Regions from separate parts of the Desulfotomaculum sp. 1211_IL3151 genome, predicted to be linked through region 2. Evidence: predicted binding sites of a transcription regulator. Region 2 holds the regulator's gene; the other holds the start of a gene.
The links. Region 2 encodes LexA, which represses DNA repair genes until DNA is damaged. Its sites were predicted from a motif close to CNAACANNTGTTNG; they were not measured.
Positions count from the first base shown of each region.

Region 1: a site for LexA is predicted at 3,751-3,764, ahead of dinB (DNA polymerase IV). Genes of this name have one in related genera too.

Region 1 covers NZ_JBAIYV010000022.1:134,050-142,008, forward strand. The annotation lists gene V6C11_RS04520 (metallophosphoesterase) at 252-1,064, shown strand; gene V6C11_RS04525 (aspartate/glutamate racemase family protein) at 1,225-1,917, opposite strand; gene V6C11_RS04530 (stalk domain-containing protein) at 2,187-3,473, shown strand; partial or broken gene V6C11_RS18660 (signal peptidase I) at 3,507-3,602, opposite strand; gene dinB (DNA polymerase IV) at 3,809-4,999, shown strand; gene V6C11_RS04540 (sulfite exporter TauE/SafE family protein) at 5,104-5,847, opposite strand; gene V6C11_RS04545 (DUF1653 domain-containing protein) at 5,925-6,128, opposite strand; gene V6C11_RS04550 (uracil-xanthine permease family protein) at 6,269-7,564, shown strand; gene V6C11_RS04555 (hypothetical protein) at 7,672-7,959, shown strand, end outside.
Region 2 covers NZ_JBAIYV010000040.1:39,202-47,160, forward strand. The annotation lists gene V6C11_RS10730 (AAA family ATPase) at 1-779, shown strand, start outside; gene V6C11_RS10735 (methionine gamma-lyase family protein) at 820-2,061, shown strand; gene V6C11_RS10740 (acyclic terpene utilization AtuA family protein) at 2,274-3,641, shown strand; gene V6C11_RS10745 (DUF4387 domain-containing protein) at 3,641-3,961, shown strand; gene V6C11_RS10750 (MerR family transcriptional regulator) at 4,136-4,540, shown strand; gene lexA (transcriptional repressor LexA) at 4,578-5,216, opposite strand; gene V6C11_RS10760 (fumarate hydratase) at 5,452-6,294, shown strand; gene V6C11_RS10765 (Fe-S-containing hydro-lyase) at 6,307-6,861, shown strand; gene V6C11_RS10770 (succinate dehydrogenase cytochrome b558 subunit) at 6,926-7,549, shown strand; gene sdhA (succinate dehydrogenase flavoprotein subunit) at 7,565-7,959, shown strand, end outside.

The DNA.
Region 1 (7,959 bases), on a different contig from region 2:
TTCTATCACATCCTGATCCGTGGCAATGAACAGAGCATCTTTAAAGAGGATAGTGATAAACTTCGGTTTATTGAGACTATATGAGAAGAAGCTGGATGAATCCTGTCAAAGCAGGGATGGTCAAGTCAGTGAATGAATACAAGTGGAGCGGCTATACCCATTTTTTGAATGAGAATAGTGGATTACGATGGCTTTGGCACGCTTAGGTGCTTCATCAGTAAGTTTTATAAATAGTAATTGTGAGGATTCTAATGTTACAAAATATGGTTTTTGCATTAACTTTATTGGCATTCTTGATGGTGTTTTGTGAAATCTATTTTGAAGTTCATTACCCGAAGATAACGGAGGTAAAGTTCAATACCGATAAGTTGTCCCAAGATACAAGCTTTAAAATTCTACAAGTATCTGATGTACATAGTGGGAATTTTACTGGTAGCGTAGAATTTATAAAACAAATCAAACGCCAAAAGCCAGATATCATTGTCATTACGGGTGATTTAATTAATAGAGACACCACGGATTTTACTAATGCTTATAGGTTTGTTGAGGAACTGGTTAAGGTCACTCCGAAGGTATTTTTTGTATCGGGTAACCATGAATGGGAGAACGATCGAACGGAAGATTTCTTACAGGGATTGAAAAAACTTAACGTAGTAATTCTAAATAATAAAAATATTACGATTGATTTCGGGAATACCAGTATCAATATCTGTGGGGTAGATGATTTTCATACAGAGCGCGCGGATCTGGGAATTGCCACCAAAGGTATCAATGAGAAATTCTATACGATACTCCTATCTCACTCTCCGGGGATAGTAACTGAAAAGAACCTGCCAGCAGACTTAATTTTAAGTGGGCACACCCACGGGGGACAGGTAAGGTTCCCTGTCATAGGAGGAATTGTAGCTCCTGGCCAGGGATTTTTCCCAAAGCTTGAGAAGGGAGTATATAACCTTGAACATGGCAAGAAACTTTATATCGACAGTGGTTTGGGTACAAGTGTATTGCCGATTAGATTATTCAATAGGAGCCAAGTATCCTTAGTTACTATCGAGGGAGGATAAGGGGACAGTTCCTTTGGCTTGATACCAAGGCATTCGTGAGAGAGAAGCAAAAGTGGCTTTTATCACATCACGACCCATGACTTGGATGATAAGGATAAACGTTGGCTTTATAGACATAAAAACTGTTCCCTTGTCTCATAAGCATAACCGACGGCGATTCTTAGGTCAGAGCAAAGTCTACAGCAGAAACAGCATGAATGGTTGTTGTATCAAAAATAGGGATCTCAACATCTTCCTGTTTTACAAGCAGTGGAATTTCGGTGCACCCTAGTATTACACCTTCAGCACCCTTCCGGGTTAGGTTCGCTATGATTTGAACAAATTTTTGTCTAGATGGCCCATTGATTACACCTTTACACAGCTCTTGATAAATAACCTCATGAACAACTTCTCTTTCATCTTCATCTGGAATAACAACCTCAAGCTGATGCCTGTCTTTTAAAACCTGCCGATAAAAAGTACCTTCCATCGTAAATTTGGTTCCGAGTAAACCTACCTTTTTTAAGCCCTGTTCAACTATTTTTTGACCAGTGACATCCGCTATGTGCAATACTTTTATTTCAGCCTTATTTTCTATATCGTCAGCCATGAGGTGCATCGTGTTTGTTCCAATTACAATAAAATCAGCGCCACTAATTTTAAGGTTTTTAGCAATATTAATCATTATATTAGTCAATTCTTCCCACTTGTTCTGACGCTGTAAAGTTTCAATTTCAGCAAAATCTACCGAATACATTAAACATTTTGCAGAATGTAGCCCACCTAGTTTTTTCTTGGCTGTTTGGTTAATAATTTTATAATATTCAAGTGATGATTCCCAACTCATCCCACCAATTAGACCGATGGTTTTCATAGCGACCTCTCCTTATATTTAATTTTTAGCTATTCCAGACAATGTTAGAAAACCCCTTTAAGTTGGAATAGCTGTATCCAATCCTTCATTAGCCCTACCTGTGAAGATATCCTTTTACCTTACCAAGAATTCTATTAATTGGGTTCTTTTTTTTATATTGTTGCATATTTTTTACAAGGCCTGGCTAACGCCAGGTCTTTTAGGTTTTTGCATGTTATAAAGCTTATCCTTTCTAACATGCCAAGCAAAAATACCAAGGGGGCTGGGAAATGAAAAGAGTAGGTGCCCTATGTTTGATCAGTCTAATGGCTCTGGTAATCTGGGTGCGATGCCCGGTTGAAGCCCGGTTTGAAGCAGCGGACAAATGGCAGACTGTTCAGGTTGAAGAAAGTGCGGCGAAACATAGCTGCAGTTTGAGCTATGCTCCTAAGCTAGTCAATTCGATAAATGGTCTTAATGCGAGAGGTGCTATTTTAGTCAATTATGATACGGGACAAATAATCTATGCGAAGCATGAACAGGAAAGGTTTCACCCTGCTTCCATCACAAAATTAATGGTGCTTTATATCGTACTGGAAAAGATCCATCAGGGGTTACATCAGTGGGAGGAACCCGTGCAGATTAGTGAAAAGGTTGAGCGTGTTAATGAAGCACAGGTATATTTGAAAAAGGGGGAGGTTCTAAGCCTACAAGAGTTGGTAAAAGCGATGATGGTAGCTTCTGCCAATGATGCTGCTGTGGCCCTTGCGGAAAAGGTAGCAGGCAGTGAAGAGGCCTTTGTCCGGATAATGAATCAAAGGGCAGTGGCGTTAGGGCTTACAAATAGCCATTTTATTAATGCTTCCGGCCTGCCGGGGATGAATAACGCCAACCACTATATGTCTGCTTATGATATTGCCTTGTTAACTAAAATCATACTGGAGGAATACCCGGAGGCATTGGATTTTTCCAGGCTGAAAACTACCACCATCCGCAACGGAGCTTATCCGATTAAGAGTACGAACAACCTATTAGAACTATTTGCCGGAGCCGATGGATTAAAAACTGGCTATACAGACAAGGCCCGGTGGTGTTTGGTGGCCACAGCCCAAAGGGAGGATCAGCGTTTCATTAGTGTGGTAATGGGGTCACCTACCAAGGAGATAAGAAGTGCCAACACCGTAGCTTTGTTAGACTATGGCTTTCAGCAGTATCAAAGGGTAAAGGCCATTTATATAAACGGAGAACAAAGTAAACTTAATCAAAAGCCAATCTTTGTTGCTGGAACCGTTTTAGCACCGGTTCGTTGCTTAACCGATACGATGAGTTTGAATGTGGAGTACGACCAGGAAGAAATTTTAATAACTGGTCAGGGCACGCAAGTTAAATTTCAGGTAGGATCGAATAGGGCTGCCTGGAATAATCAATCCGTGGAGTTAACTCAGCCAGTACAAAGGATAAAGGGCAACATTATGGTGCCTCTTAGGTTTTTGACCCAGGCCTTTGGAGGAGATATACAGTGGGATAAGGCAAATAAAGTTATCCATATTAATTTAGAGCATAAGCATGTAATATAAAAGAAACAAGGGATTTTGCCCTTGTTTCTTTATTTAGAAAAGCCTCATATGACCTAGGGGGTAATGCCTGAGGATCGCTTTACCAATAACATTCTTTATGGGAAGTGCTCCCCAATAACGGCTATCATAGCTGTTATTATTTCAGTCATAAAAGTTCTCCTCACTAACTAAAGATCATAAATCTATTATAGTTTAACCCTTAAAAAAATCAAACTGCTACTTTTGTCCTAAACAAACCACTATTTTACAAAAATTGCAAACAGCAACCTATTGCACAAGAACAAATGTTTGCTATAATGAAGTATAGGAAATCAAATAAATGTTCGGTGGTGTCTATGTCTAGGGTCATACTTTTATGCGATATGAATAGCTTTTATGCATCCGTTCATCAGGCCATGGACGCTAAGCTTAGGGGGAAACCCGTTATTGTTGGGGGGGATCCCGGCCAAAGAAGAGGGATTGTGCTGGCAGCCAGTTATGAGGCAAAAAAATATGGTATTAAAACGGGTATGATCATAAGTGAAGCCAGGGCTCTATGCCCCCAGGCTGTTTTTGTTTCACCTTCCCATCGGGATTATGCCGCCTTTTCCAGTTGGATTAACAGCATTCTACGGGAATACAGTGATTTGGTAGAACCCTGTTCCATTGATGAAAGTTTTGTGGATATTACAGGTTGCTTAAAAAATCTTGGGACACCCCAAAGCATAGCCCAGGAGATTCAAGCTAGAATTAACCGTGAGGTGGGGGTAGGAGTAAATATTGGCATCGGACCTTCTAAACTAATGGCCAAGATGGCATCGGAATTGGAAAAGCCGAATAAAATCATTTTCCTTTCACCCGATGATTGGTCCCGGCGGGTGTGGCCATTACCAGTAAAAGAATTGTTTGGCGTGGGCTCCAGAATCGGTAAATGGTTGAATCAAATTGGCGTTAAAACCATTGGGGATTTGGCAGCCATGCCCGTTGAGTTATTAAGAGCCCGCTATGGCTTAGTGGGAGAAGTTTTACATTATTCCGCCAGGGGCATTGACTCCAGCTCCGTAGACCCAGGTTCCTTGGAAATAATTAAAAGTGTGGGTAATCAGATAACCCTGCCAAGGGATTACCGGGGGTTAGAGCAGATCAAAGTGGTTGTTCTTGAATTGGCAGAGGAAGTAGCCCAGCGAACCCGCAAAGCCGGATTTATAGGAAGAAGGGTTAGTCTAACGATCAAGGATCCTAACTTTATTACAGAGTCCCATTCTAAGGTTTTATCCCATTACACGGATATCACCCAGGAAATTTATGAAATGGGCGTATTTCTGTTAGAACAATATTTGGATAAGAAAGAAGTGAGGGCGAGATTGGTAGGGCTAACACTGTCGGAATTAATACCAAAGGAGGAAAAACAATTGTCAATCTTTTCTGGGCAGGATAGACAGGAAAAGATTGACAGGGCAACCGATTTAATTAAGTCCAAGTGGGGGCGACAAAGCATTCAACGGGCTGTTTCATTGACAGAATGCGGGGTGTATGATGGACGATAAAGAATGGTTTTACCCGAAGTGGGAGAAAGATTTAGGCTCCTGCCGGCATTGCAATCGTTACAGGGGTTGGTCATCAGGAGACCAAGGGCTGTTTAGCCCAAAGTCTAAATATGCCAAATGGCAGTAGCCACAGAATAGAGAGCTGTGCTTAAAACCAACAGGGAAACACCGTGCCGAAATTTAGCCTGGGGTACCAAGGGGAAAACAAGATAACCTAAATGACCACCCAGGATGGCAAAAGGAACCAGTGAGATAGCCCTCAGGGCAACACTTTTGTCCAGGGCCCCCAGGCAGAATAACAGTATTAAACTGGCTACATAGACCAATACAAAATAGGCTGCAGTGGTGGCCCGGAAATGATCCTTAGCTAGTTTTTGATTGCTGAGGAAGAGAATAATGGGTGGGCCGGGCATGCCAATACTTCCGGTGAGAAAACCAGAAATAGAGCCAACCGTACTTTCCCACACCTTACCAGTTGCGTTTTTAATGGTTAAGCCACTGATTAAGACCACACTAAAAATGACTGTTATAACGCCAATGGCAAGTTTCAGCAAATGAACATCAAAGTGTAGAAAGATGTAGGCACCCAGTGGGATTCCCAGTAGGCTGCCGTAAAAAAGGTTTTTTACCACCGGAATGATGACCACCTGACGCACTTTAACGGTTAAGAAAGAAAGAGAGACAATAGAAATCATGATATTTATTGCCACGGCAGTGTGAGGTTCGTAAACCAAAAGCAAGAGTGGTACGGCTATAAGGGCAAAGCCAAAGCCAGTAATACCCTGCAAAGTAGCGGCAAGCAGAACAATTAGGGCTGAGACAAACCAACTGGTTAAGTCAGCAGGCATAGGATCATCTCCTCATTTTATGTAAACTTATAATATGCAAATAATTAATTAGTGTGCTAAGAGAAACCAATGAAAGATTAACCGATATATTCAAAACGGTCTATTCGTTGCCCATTCCTTTCAACTTTCTCCGTAAACATCTTTAGGGGTCTTACCCAAAGGCTCCCGTCCTTTTCACAGCGATAGACAACCATCGGTTCCTCGGTTTCAGAATGTTTTGCTAGGTAAAGGGCCTCATAGTAAGTTCCCTTAAAATGCTTGTATTTGCCAAGTCGAAGCATTTTTTATCCCCTCCGATATGAATAGCTAATATTATTATAGGCTTTTGCATTTTAAACGGCTAGTCCTGTTTCAATTACTGAAATTATCAGTCAATATTTAAGGTATAATGATGGTAAAAAACAACTAAGGATGTGAGTCAATGAAACAGATACAGCTAAAATATAACTTAAATGATAAACTGCCCCTAGGGGAATTGGTTTTATACGGGCTACAATGGTTAGCTATTTCCGTGCCTACCATTATTATAATTGGTCAGGTTGTGGCGGGACTTCATTTTTCCAATATAGGCCAACAGGTTATATATATACAAAAGTTATTTTTCTTGACAGGGTTAAGCCTTTGTGCCCAAATTCTTTGGGGGCATCGCTTGCCCATTATTGTTGGGCCGGCATCGGTTTTACTTGTAAGTATTGTAGCCAGTCAGGGAAAAAGCCTAAACATAATCTATACCTCTATTTTGGTAGGAGGCCTTTTCCTAATTCTGCTAAGTAGTACAGGACTCTTTGCCAGGATTAAGAACCTATTCACCTCCCGGGTGATTGCTGTCATACTTTTGTTAATCGCCTTCACCCTAATACCCACGATCATGAAATTAATTTTACCTAATAATTCCTCAATCGCTCCCTTACAGAATTTCACCTTTGCTTTGGTTTATGTTTTTATTATGTTTACGGTGGCAAAGTTTCTAACCGGTTTTTGGAAGTCTACCTTTCTTATCTGGGCAATTACGGCTGGTAGTATTATTTATTGGCTGTTGTTTGGACACACCCAGGGAGGTGTCCAGAGTGAACTGCCACTGGTTGGAAATTTCTTTTATGATTTGAATTTTTCCTTTGCTTGGGATATTGGGGTAATGATCGCCTTTATAATTAGTTTTTTAGCTTTGGTCATTAACGATCTTGGTTCCATTCAGGCCGTAGGGTCCTTGTTAAAAACCGAAGATATGCCTAATAGGGTTAATCGTGGGGTAATCTTTACTGGCCTTTCGAATATATTATCTGGTCTTTTAGGGGTTATTGGACTTGTGAATTTTTCCTTTAGCCCAGGTGTTATTCTTTCAACTGGCTGTGCCTCTCGGTATACACTTTTACCTGCGGGCATAGGTTTGCTAGGATTGGCTTTTCTACCTGCCTCAGTTGCTTTTATTGGAGGCATCCCTTCCGTAGTCATCGGCAGTGTGATGACTTATATCATGTGTTCACAAATATCTGCTGGTTTGTTAGTTGCTCTCGATGGCATGGATGAATTTAAATTTGATGATGGACTAATTATTGGGTTACCCCTGATGTTGGGGGTCATTGTTTCTTTTTTACCCTTAGAAGTAACCAATACTTTTCCTGCAACGATTAGGCCCATTATAGGTAATGGTTTTGTGGTGGGAGTCATCACGGTTTTTATTATGGAGCATTTGATTTATAGGTCAAAAGGGGCTTAAATATTATAAGATACGATCTAATGTTGTTTTTTTTCATTTAAGTCTGTATTATAAGAAACAGTGGACAAAATAGGTATGGATCTGTCATGCAAAAGGAGGAACCGTTTGTGAATAATGAACCTACAATTAAAGTTATTGAGCCTACGGGTGGTAGTATAGGCACCATTAAGCCTCGCAAGGCCAAACCAACTATTGGTATCATTCTGGAGAATCCGGAATTTGAAATTGTCTATAATACAATTAACCCAAACAACAGGATAGCACCCGCCCAAACAGGAAAGTTTGAATATCGTTGGCAATACAATAAAGAAGAAGATGCTTACCTACTCTATGTTGCCTATACAGCAGATGCAATTGGCTTTGCAATTAAGTTTCAAAGAGATAAAGCCGGCCAA
Region 2 (7,959 bases):
TTGGCCTTGACAGTGTAAAGAAACTAGTAAAGGAAATTCAAGCCTTTGTAGAGATCCAGAAACTTAGACAAAAGGAAAAATTAATTTTTGAACCCATGGTTTTACATATGATTTTTAAAGGGAACCCTGGTACCGGTAAAACCACTGTGGCTAGAATTATTGGCCGGCTGTTTAAAGAGATGGGGGTTTTACCGAAGGGACATCTCATTGAGGTGGAGCGGGCTGATTTAGTAGGTGAGTACATTGGTCATACGGCAGCCAAAACCCGCGATCAAATAAAAAAGGCCGTTGGCGGCATCCTATTTATTGATGAAGCCTATTCTTTAGCCAGGGGCGGCGAGAAGGATTTCGGTAAGGAAGCCATTGATTCCATGGTTACCAGCATGGAAAACAATAAGGACAATCTAATCATCATCCTAGCCGGCTATCAGGATGAAATGGACTATTTTTTGGAAACCAACCCCGGCCTGCGCTCTCGTTTTCCCATCCATATTACTTTCCCGGATTACTCCATTGATGATTTAATGAAAATTGCTGGTCTTATGCTCAAACAACGTCAATATCAACTGGCATCGCCAGCGGCGGCGGAATTAGCAAAAATAATAGAGCAACAGACCAGAAGGCATGAACATAGTGGCAACGCCAGACTGGTACGCAATTTGATTGAACGGGCCATGCGCCTGCAGGCCGTTCGTCTAGTTAGCAAAAAGGACATTTCACGACAGGATCTGATGACGATCAACAAAGAAGACTTGACAGAGGCCCTGGAGGAAATATAATACCTTCAGGGTCAAATTTTTTTACATAAACGGAGGAACTATGCAAGCGAATATTTTAGAAAGTCTGGCCAACGAAGTGGAAACCGAAGTACAAGCGGTTTACCGAGACATCGAGGCAATGGCCATGAAAAACCATCAAAGGGTGCTGGAGGGTTTTCATCTGGCAAGGACAGCCGATTATCATTTGCGGGGTACAACTGGCTATGGCTATAATGATGCCGGACGGGATGCCCTGGAAAAAATATATGCCCATGTTTTTGGTGCCGAAGCAGCTTTGGTTAGGGGACAAATTGTGTCCGGAACCCATGCCATAGCCATTGCTTTATTTGGTCTCCTAAGGCCTGGGGATGAATTACTGGCGGTCCAGGGTTCCCCCTATGATACCTTGGAAGAAATCATTGGCAAAAGGGGCAATGCCTCCGGTTCCCTCAAGGATTTTGGTGTTTCCTATAACCAGGTGGAATTGACTTCCGGGGGAACCCTTGCTTGGGATAACATAAAGAAAGCATTAAATCCCCGTACGAAAGTTGTTCTTATTCAAAGGTCCCGGGGCTATGCCTGGCGACCACCGTTAACCATGCAGGAACTGCAAAAATTAGTAGGGTTTATCAGGGAACATGCCCCTCATGTATATGTATTTGTGGACAATTGCTATGGCGAGTTAGTAGAAAACCTGGAGCCAACGGTTGTGGGAGCAGACCTAGCCGCCGGCTCTCTGATGAAAAATCCTGGCGGCGGGTTAGCCCCCACCGGCGGCTATGTTGTGGGGAGAAAGGATCTGGTTGAAGCTGCTTCCCATCGATGGACAGCACCGGGAATTGGGGCAGAAGTGGGTCCGTCCCTGGATGTGCAAAGACTTTTAATGCAGGGTATTTTTCTGGCACCTCATGTTGTGGCAGAGGCTCTCAAGGGGGCAGTGTTTGCTGCCAGGTTATTTGAGCGATTAGGCTTTAAGGTATCGCCTGCCTTTGACGAACCAAGGTCCGATATCATTCAGGCCATTGCCTTGGAAACACCGGAAAGGTTAGTGGCCTTTTGCCGGGGGATTCAAGGGGCTTCCCCTGTGGATGCCCATGCCTTGCCAGAACCAGACTATATGCCTGGTTATGAAGATGATGTAATCATGGCTGCGGGAACCTTTGTCCAAGGAGCCTCTTTGGAATTAACCGCCGATGCTCCTTTGCGGCAACCCTATGCGGTGTATCTGCAAGGTGGGTTATCCAAGGAATATGTTCGCATTGGTGTCATAAACGCGGCAAAAAATGTATTGCAAGTGAAATAGAAAATAGCCATCAGTTTTCAGCTTGGAAAAGGCCATAGGCCTTGGGTTTGCGTGATTATTTTGCCTTTGGGTTCTTGCTTATGGCCCACGGCAGGTTGTTTTTTCAAAACTTACCTTTATGTTCCAAGGGTATTAATGAAATAACTGGCAGTTGGGTATATAATAAGATAAGACAGAGGTCTTATCTTATTATTTTTCTGGAGGGATTCCCTTTGAGAGAGTATCGTGTTTTATCACCGACAGCCATTCTTGGCTACGGTTTTCCTGAAGAATCGTTTCGGGCTGGCTTGGATCGTAATCCTCATTTAATTGCTGTTGATGCTGGTTCTACGGACCCAGGACCGTACTATTTGGGTGCCGGCGTATCCTTTACTGACCGAACAGCGGTCAAACGGGACTTAGAATTAATGATTGAGGCAGGGTTGGCAAGGGATATTCCTGTTGTCATTGGTACAGCCGGTGGCTGTGGAGCAGAGGCACATCTGCAGTGGAACTTGGAGATAATTCTTGAGTTAGCCAGAGAGAAAAAATGGCAGTTTCCTTTGGGTATTATCCATGCCGAACTTAGTAAGGAGTATATTTTGGATGCCTTTCGGGCCAACAAGATTTCTCCCCTGCATCCTGCCCCGGAACTCACTGAAACTGAAATAACTGCCACTGAAAGAATTGTCGGGCAGATGGGACCAGAAGCGGTAATAGAAGTCCTGGCAAAGGGTGCTAAGGTTGTGCTTGCCGGCAGGTCTTACGACCCAGCAGTCTTTAGTGCCGCTGCACTAATGGCAGGCTTTGATAAGGGTTTGGCCATACATATGGGTAAAATTTTAGAGTGCGGTGCCATAGCAGCTTCCCCTGGCAGCGGCAGTGATTGTTTATTGGGCACCCTAAGGGAAGATTGTTTTATAGTGGAACCCTTGAATCCCAGCCGCTCCTGCACAACTACTTCGGTGGCTGCCCATACCCTTTATGAGAAAACAAATCCCTATATTTTACCTGGTCCTGGCGGTATATTGGATCTCAGTGCAACAACCTTTAGCCAAGAGAACGAAAGGGCTGTTAGGGTAGCAGGCAGTAAATTTATCCCCAGTGAAAAATATACCGTCAAATTAGAAGGGGCTAAAAGAGTAGGATTTCGTACTGTATCCATAGCAGGTTGCCGTGACCCCATTATGATAGGACAAATAGATCATATCGTAGAGGCTGTGCGGGAACGGGTTAAAGACAATTTTAAGCGGTACGGCTATGCGTATTTCCTGCATTTTAACATCTATGGCAAGGATGGGGTAATGGGTAAGCTTGAACCTCAACCGGCAATAACTACACATGAGTTGGGCATTATTATTGAGGCTGTGGCAGAAACCCAAGAAATAGCGAATACCATTTGCAGCTTTGCCCGGTCCACCATGCTTCACTATGGCTATCCTGGGCGGGTAGCTACAGCTGGCAACCTGGCCTTTCCCTATTCCCCTTCGGACTTTAAGGCGGGAGCTGTTTATAACTTTAATATTTATCACTTATTGCAGGTTGATGATCCCGTGGCATTGTTTCCATTTGAAATCATTCATGCAGGGGAGGAAAAATAATGTCAAAGGCTAAATTAACTGAGTTGGCTTCGGTCATTCGAAGTAAAAATTCTGGACCCTATGAACTAACCTTAGATGTTATTTTTAAGGATCAAAAATCATATGAAGCTGCCTGTACAGCTAAGGTAATAAATAAAACTACCGTTGCAAAACTCTATGGCATTCCTGAGACGGATGTCATAGGAATTGTCGAATTTTCTCCTGCCTACGCCATCAAGGCTACCATTGTACGGCCCTACCCATCCGGTGCCCTTGGTGAAACCGATGTCTATGGTGCCCAACAGCATGCCCCTTTATTGGACCTAGAGATAGAAGTCTAAAAGGGCCATACCAGTTTCGGCAAAAAATACAAAAATTCGAGGTTTGTCCCAAAACCGTAAGATAAATAGTAATAATTTTATCTTTTGCAGTAATTTAGCTAATTTACAAATTGGGTTTATAGACTATATAATAAATAAAGGATATTAGATTTTATAACGGGAGGAGATAAATCCTTGTTTTGCAACGATGATCAGCCTATGTTTAATATAGGCGTTATTGCCGAACTTTTAAAGGTACATCCAGAGACCCTTCGTATTTGGGAAAAGCACAAGCTAGTTGAACCTGCCCGTCGCAATAAACAGAGGTTATATAGTAATAACGATGTTAAAAGACTTCAGTTTATTCATTATCTCATTAATGAAAAAGGCCTGAATATCGCAGGTGTGCTGCAGATTATTAGTATGTATCCCTGCTGGGATATCAAGTATTGTGACGGTGGTAGTCAACAAAAGGGTGAAAACGTAAACTTAAACAAGCCCTGTTGGAAGGAACAAGGTGCATATTGTTATGTCATAGAGGATAAGGCAGAACACTGCAGCATGTGTCCACACTACAATAAAGATTGCCAATCAAACTAGCAAAGATCCAACAAAAAAAGGTCGCTATGCGACCTTTTTATATTTTTCTCATTAGTCCAACCACCTTGCCAAGTATTTTAATCTCCCTGACAAAAATGGGAGATAGGAGGCTGTTTTCGGGTTGAAGCCGAATGCCATCTTTTTCTTTGAAAAATCTTTTCACGGTGGCCTCGTCTTCTAATAATGCGACGACTATTTCACCGTTATTGGCGGATTCCTGCCTTCTCACTAAAACAAGGTCGCCGGGTAAAATACCAGCTTCAATCATACTGTTGCCCCGCACGGTAAGCATGAAGAAATCACCATAACCAGTAAAGCTCCTGGGTAAAGTAACCTTTTCATCAAAATTTTCAACGGCTAAAAGGGGAACCCCTGCAGCCACTTCCCCCAGCATAGGAATATTGATCATCTCTTCGTATTGGTTATCCGGCTGCTCAGGGAATGAAGCAGGGCTGGTATCGGCTGAATCCGTGTTAATAATTTCAATGGCCCTTGGTTTGGTAGGATCCCGTCGCAGATAACCCTTTTGTTCTAATCTTTTTAAGTAAGAGTGAACGGTAGAACTGGATGAAAGACCAACTATTTCCCCAATTTCCCTAACTGACGGGGGATAACCCTTTTGCTTGACATTTTCTATAATAACCCTTAAAACTTCTGATTCCCTAGGATTTAACATCGGGGTTCACAACCTTTCACAAAGAAAAATAAGCTTAATCATGATTTGGTATATTATATCATACTCTGGATCAAGATAAAAACATTTGTTCGATGTTATTTTAAATCAATCGGGTAGAATAAACAGTAGAATGAATATATGTTTATTGTAAAAAATGGTATATTAATAGTAGTTGCGATTAACCCGATAATAAAGGCTAAATTAGGTTATTACAAAGATTAGGGAGGAAACAACAATTAGAACCGTAGATTGTGCTGTAATCATATCTGAAGTAGCCCGCTTGTGTCAGGAGGCAAATTATAAACTGGCAGATGATGTTGTAAATTCCTTTAAACGTTCCAATGAGACAGAGGTTTCCCAAAGTGGTAAGGAAATTTTAAATATGTTGGTGGAGAATGCGGGGATAGCTGCAGCAGAATCGATACCAATGTGTCAGGATACCGGAGTAGCAGTGGTGTTTGTTGAATTAGGACAGGAAGTACAAGTTATCCATGGCAATTTAGTTGATGCCATAAATGAAGGAGTACGTAAGGGTTACCTTGAAGGTTATTTAAGAAAATCCATGGTTAAACACCCACTGGCAAGAGTAAATACCGGTGATAATACCCCGGCTGTAATCCACACCAGCATAGTAGCAGGTAACAAAATTAAGATAACGGTGGCCCCTAAGGGTGGGGGCAGTGAAAATATGAGTTCATTAAAGATGTTAAAGCCAGCCGAAGGAGTAGAAGGTGTCAAGAAATTCATCTTAGATACCGTTCAGGCCGCGGGACCAAACCCTTGTCCGCCACTGATTATCGGAGTGGGGATTGGTGGGACCATGGAAAAGTGTGCTCTGCTGGCCAAGGAAGCACTATTAAGAGCCGTTGGTGAACCGCATCCGCTGTCTGATATTGCTCAGTTGGAGAAGGAACTGCTGGAAGCCATTAATAAATTAGGCATTGGCCCTGCGGGGTTGGGAGGTAGAACAACGGCATTGGCAGTACATATCGAAATTTTTGGTTGTCATATTGCAAGCCTGCCCGTGGCAGTAAACATTAATTGCCATGCCGCTAGACATAAATCTGTAAGCATATAGGAGGTGCACAGAGTGACAAGGGTTAACATAACAACACCACTATCGGATGAAATTGTAAAGAGCCTTCGCATCGGGCAGCAGGTTTTTATTCATGGTGTCATCTATACCGGAAGGGATGCAGCCCATAAAAGATTAGTGGAACGAATGGACCAAGGAAAGGAACTGCCAGTTGATCTCAAGGGTCAGATCATCTACTATGTTGGTCCAGCTCCGGCACGTCCTGGTAAAGTAATTGGCTCTGCTGGTCCCACCACCGCCGGACGCATGGATGCCTATGCCCCTCTTTTAATTGAACAAGGTCTTAAAGGCATGATTGGCAAGGGAGCCAGATCAGAAAAGGTACTCCAGGCCATGCAAGAACACGGTGCGGTTTACTTTGGAGCCATTGGTGGAGCAGCAGCATTGATAGCAAGAAGTATTCAAGAAGCCACCATTGTGGCCTACCCGGAGCTAGGACCAGAGGCCATCTATCGGTTGGTGGTTAAAGATTTCCCGGCCATTGTTGTTAATGATTCCTTTGGTGGAGACTTATATCAAGAAGGGAAAAAACGATATGCATTAGAGTAAACTTAGCTCTCATGCAATGCTTTGCTTGCGGGGATGCATTTCAATTTTATGATGAAGGATGTTGATGTCCTCGGTGAGTACCAATAACCATTTTTTTTATCGGAAACTTCATTCTTTATTGGGGTTATTTCCCATTGGTTTTTTTCTTTTGGAACATCTAATCACGAATTCATTTGCCATATTAAGCCCGGAAAAATTTAATCGTGCAGTGGTTTTCTTGCAAAACATTCCTTATTTAACTGCCTTAGAAATAATTTTTATTGCTTTACCCCTCACAATACATGGGCTGTACGGGCTTTATATCGTATACCTGGCCAAGAATAATCTATTTTGCTATTCTTATGCAAGGAATTGGATGTTTTATCTACAGCGTTTGTCTGCTGTGATAACATTAATATTTGTAATTATTCATGTATGGCAACTTAAGCTGGTTCATTTCTTGACTGGCTTGTCAATAGATTTTATTACCATGCACAATCTGTTGTCGGACCCCCTTTTGCTCACCTTTTACATTATTGGCTTACTGGCTGCTTGCTTTCATTTTGCCAATGGACTATGGAATTTTACTGTCAGTTGGGGTATTGCTGTGGGGGAGCAGGTTCAGACCTTTATTTGGAGATTATGTATGCTGCTATTTATTTTCTCTTCTCTGATTGGACTAACAGCAATCTGGGCCTTTATCCAATAACCCGGAGGGATAGCGATGCAAAATAATATTATTATCGTTGGCGGTGGCTTGGCCGGTTTAATGGCAGCCATTAAGGCAGTAGAACTGGGGGTTAAGGTACAATTATTTTCTTTGGTGCCAGTTAAAAGATCCCACTCGGTATGTGCCCAGGGTGGCATTAATGGGGCCGTAAATACCAAGGGGGAGGGTGATTCCCCTTGGATACATTTCGACGATACGATATATGGAGGGGACTTTCTTGCTAACCAACCCCCCGTCAAAAACATGTGTGAGGCGGCCCCGGCCATCATCAATCTGATGGATCGTATGGGCGTAATGTTCAATCGAACCTCCGAAGGCTTACTGGATTTCCGTCGTTTTGGCGGCAGTAAGCATCATCGAACGGCCTTTGCCGGGGCAACCACAGGCCA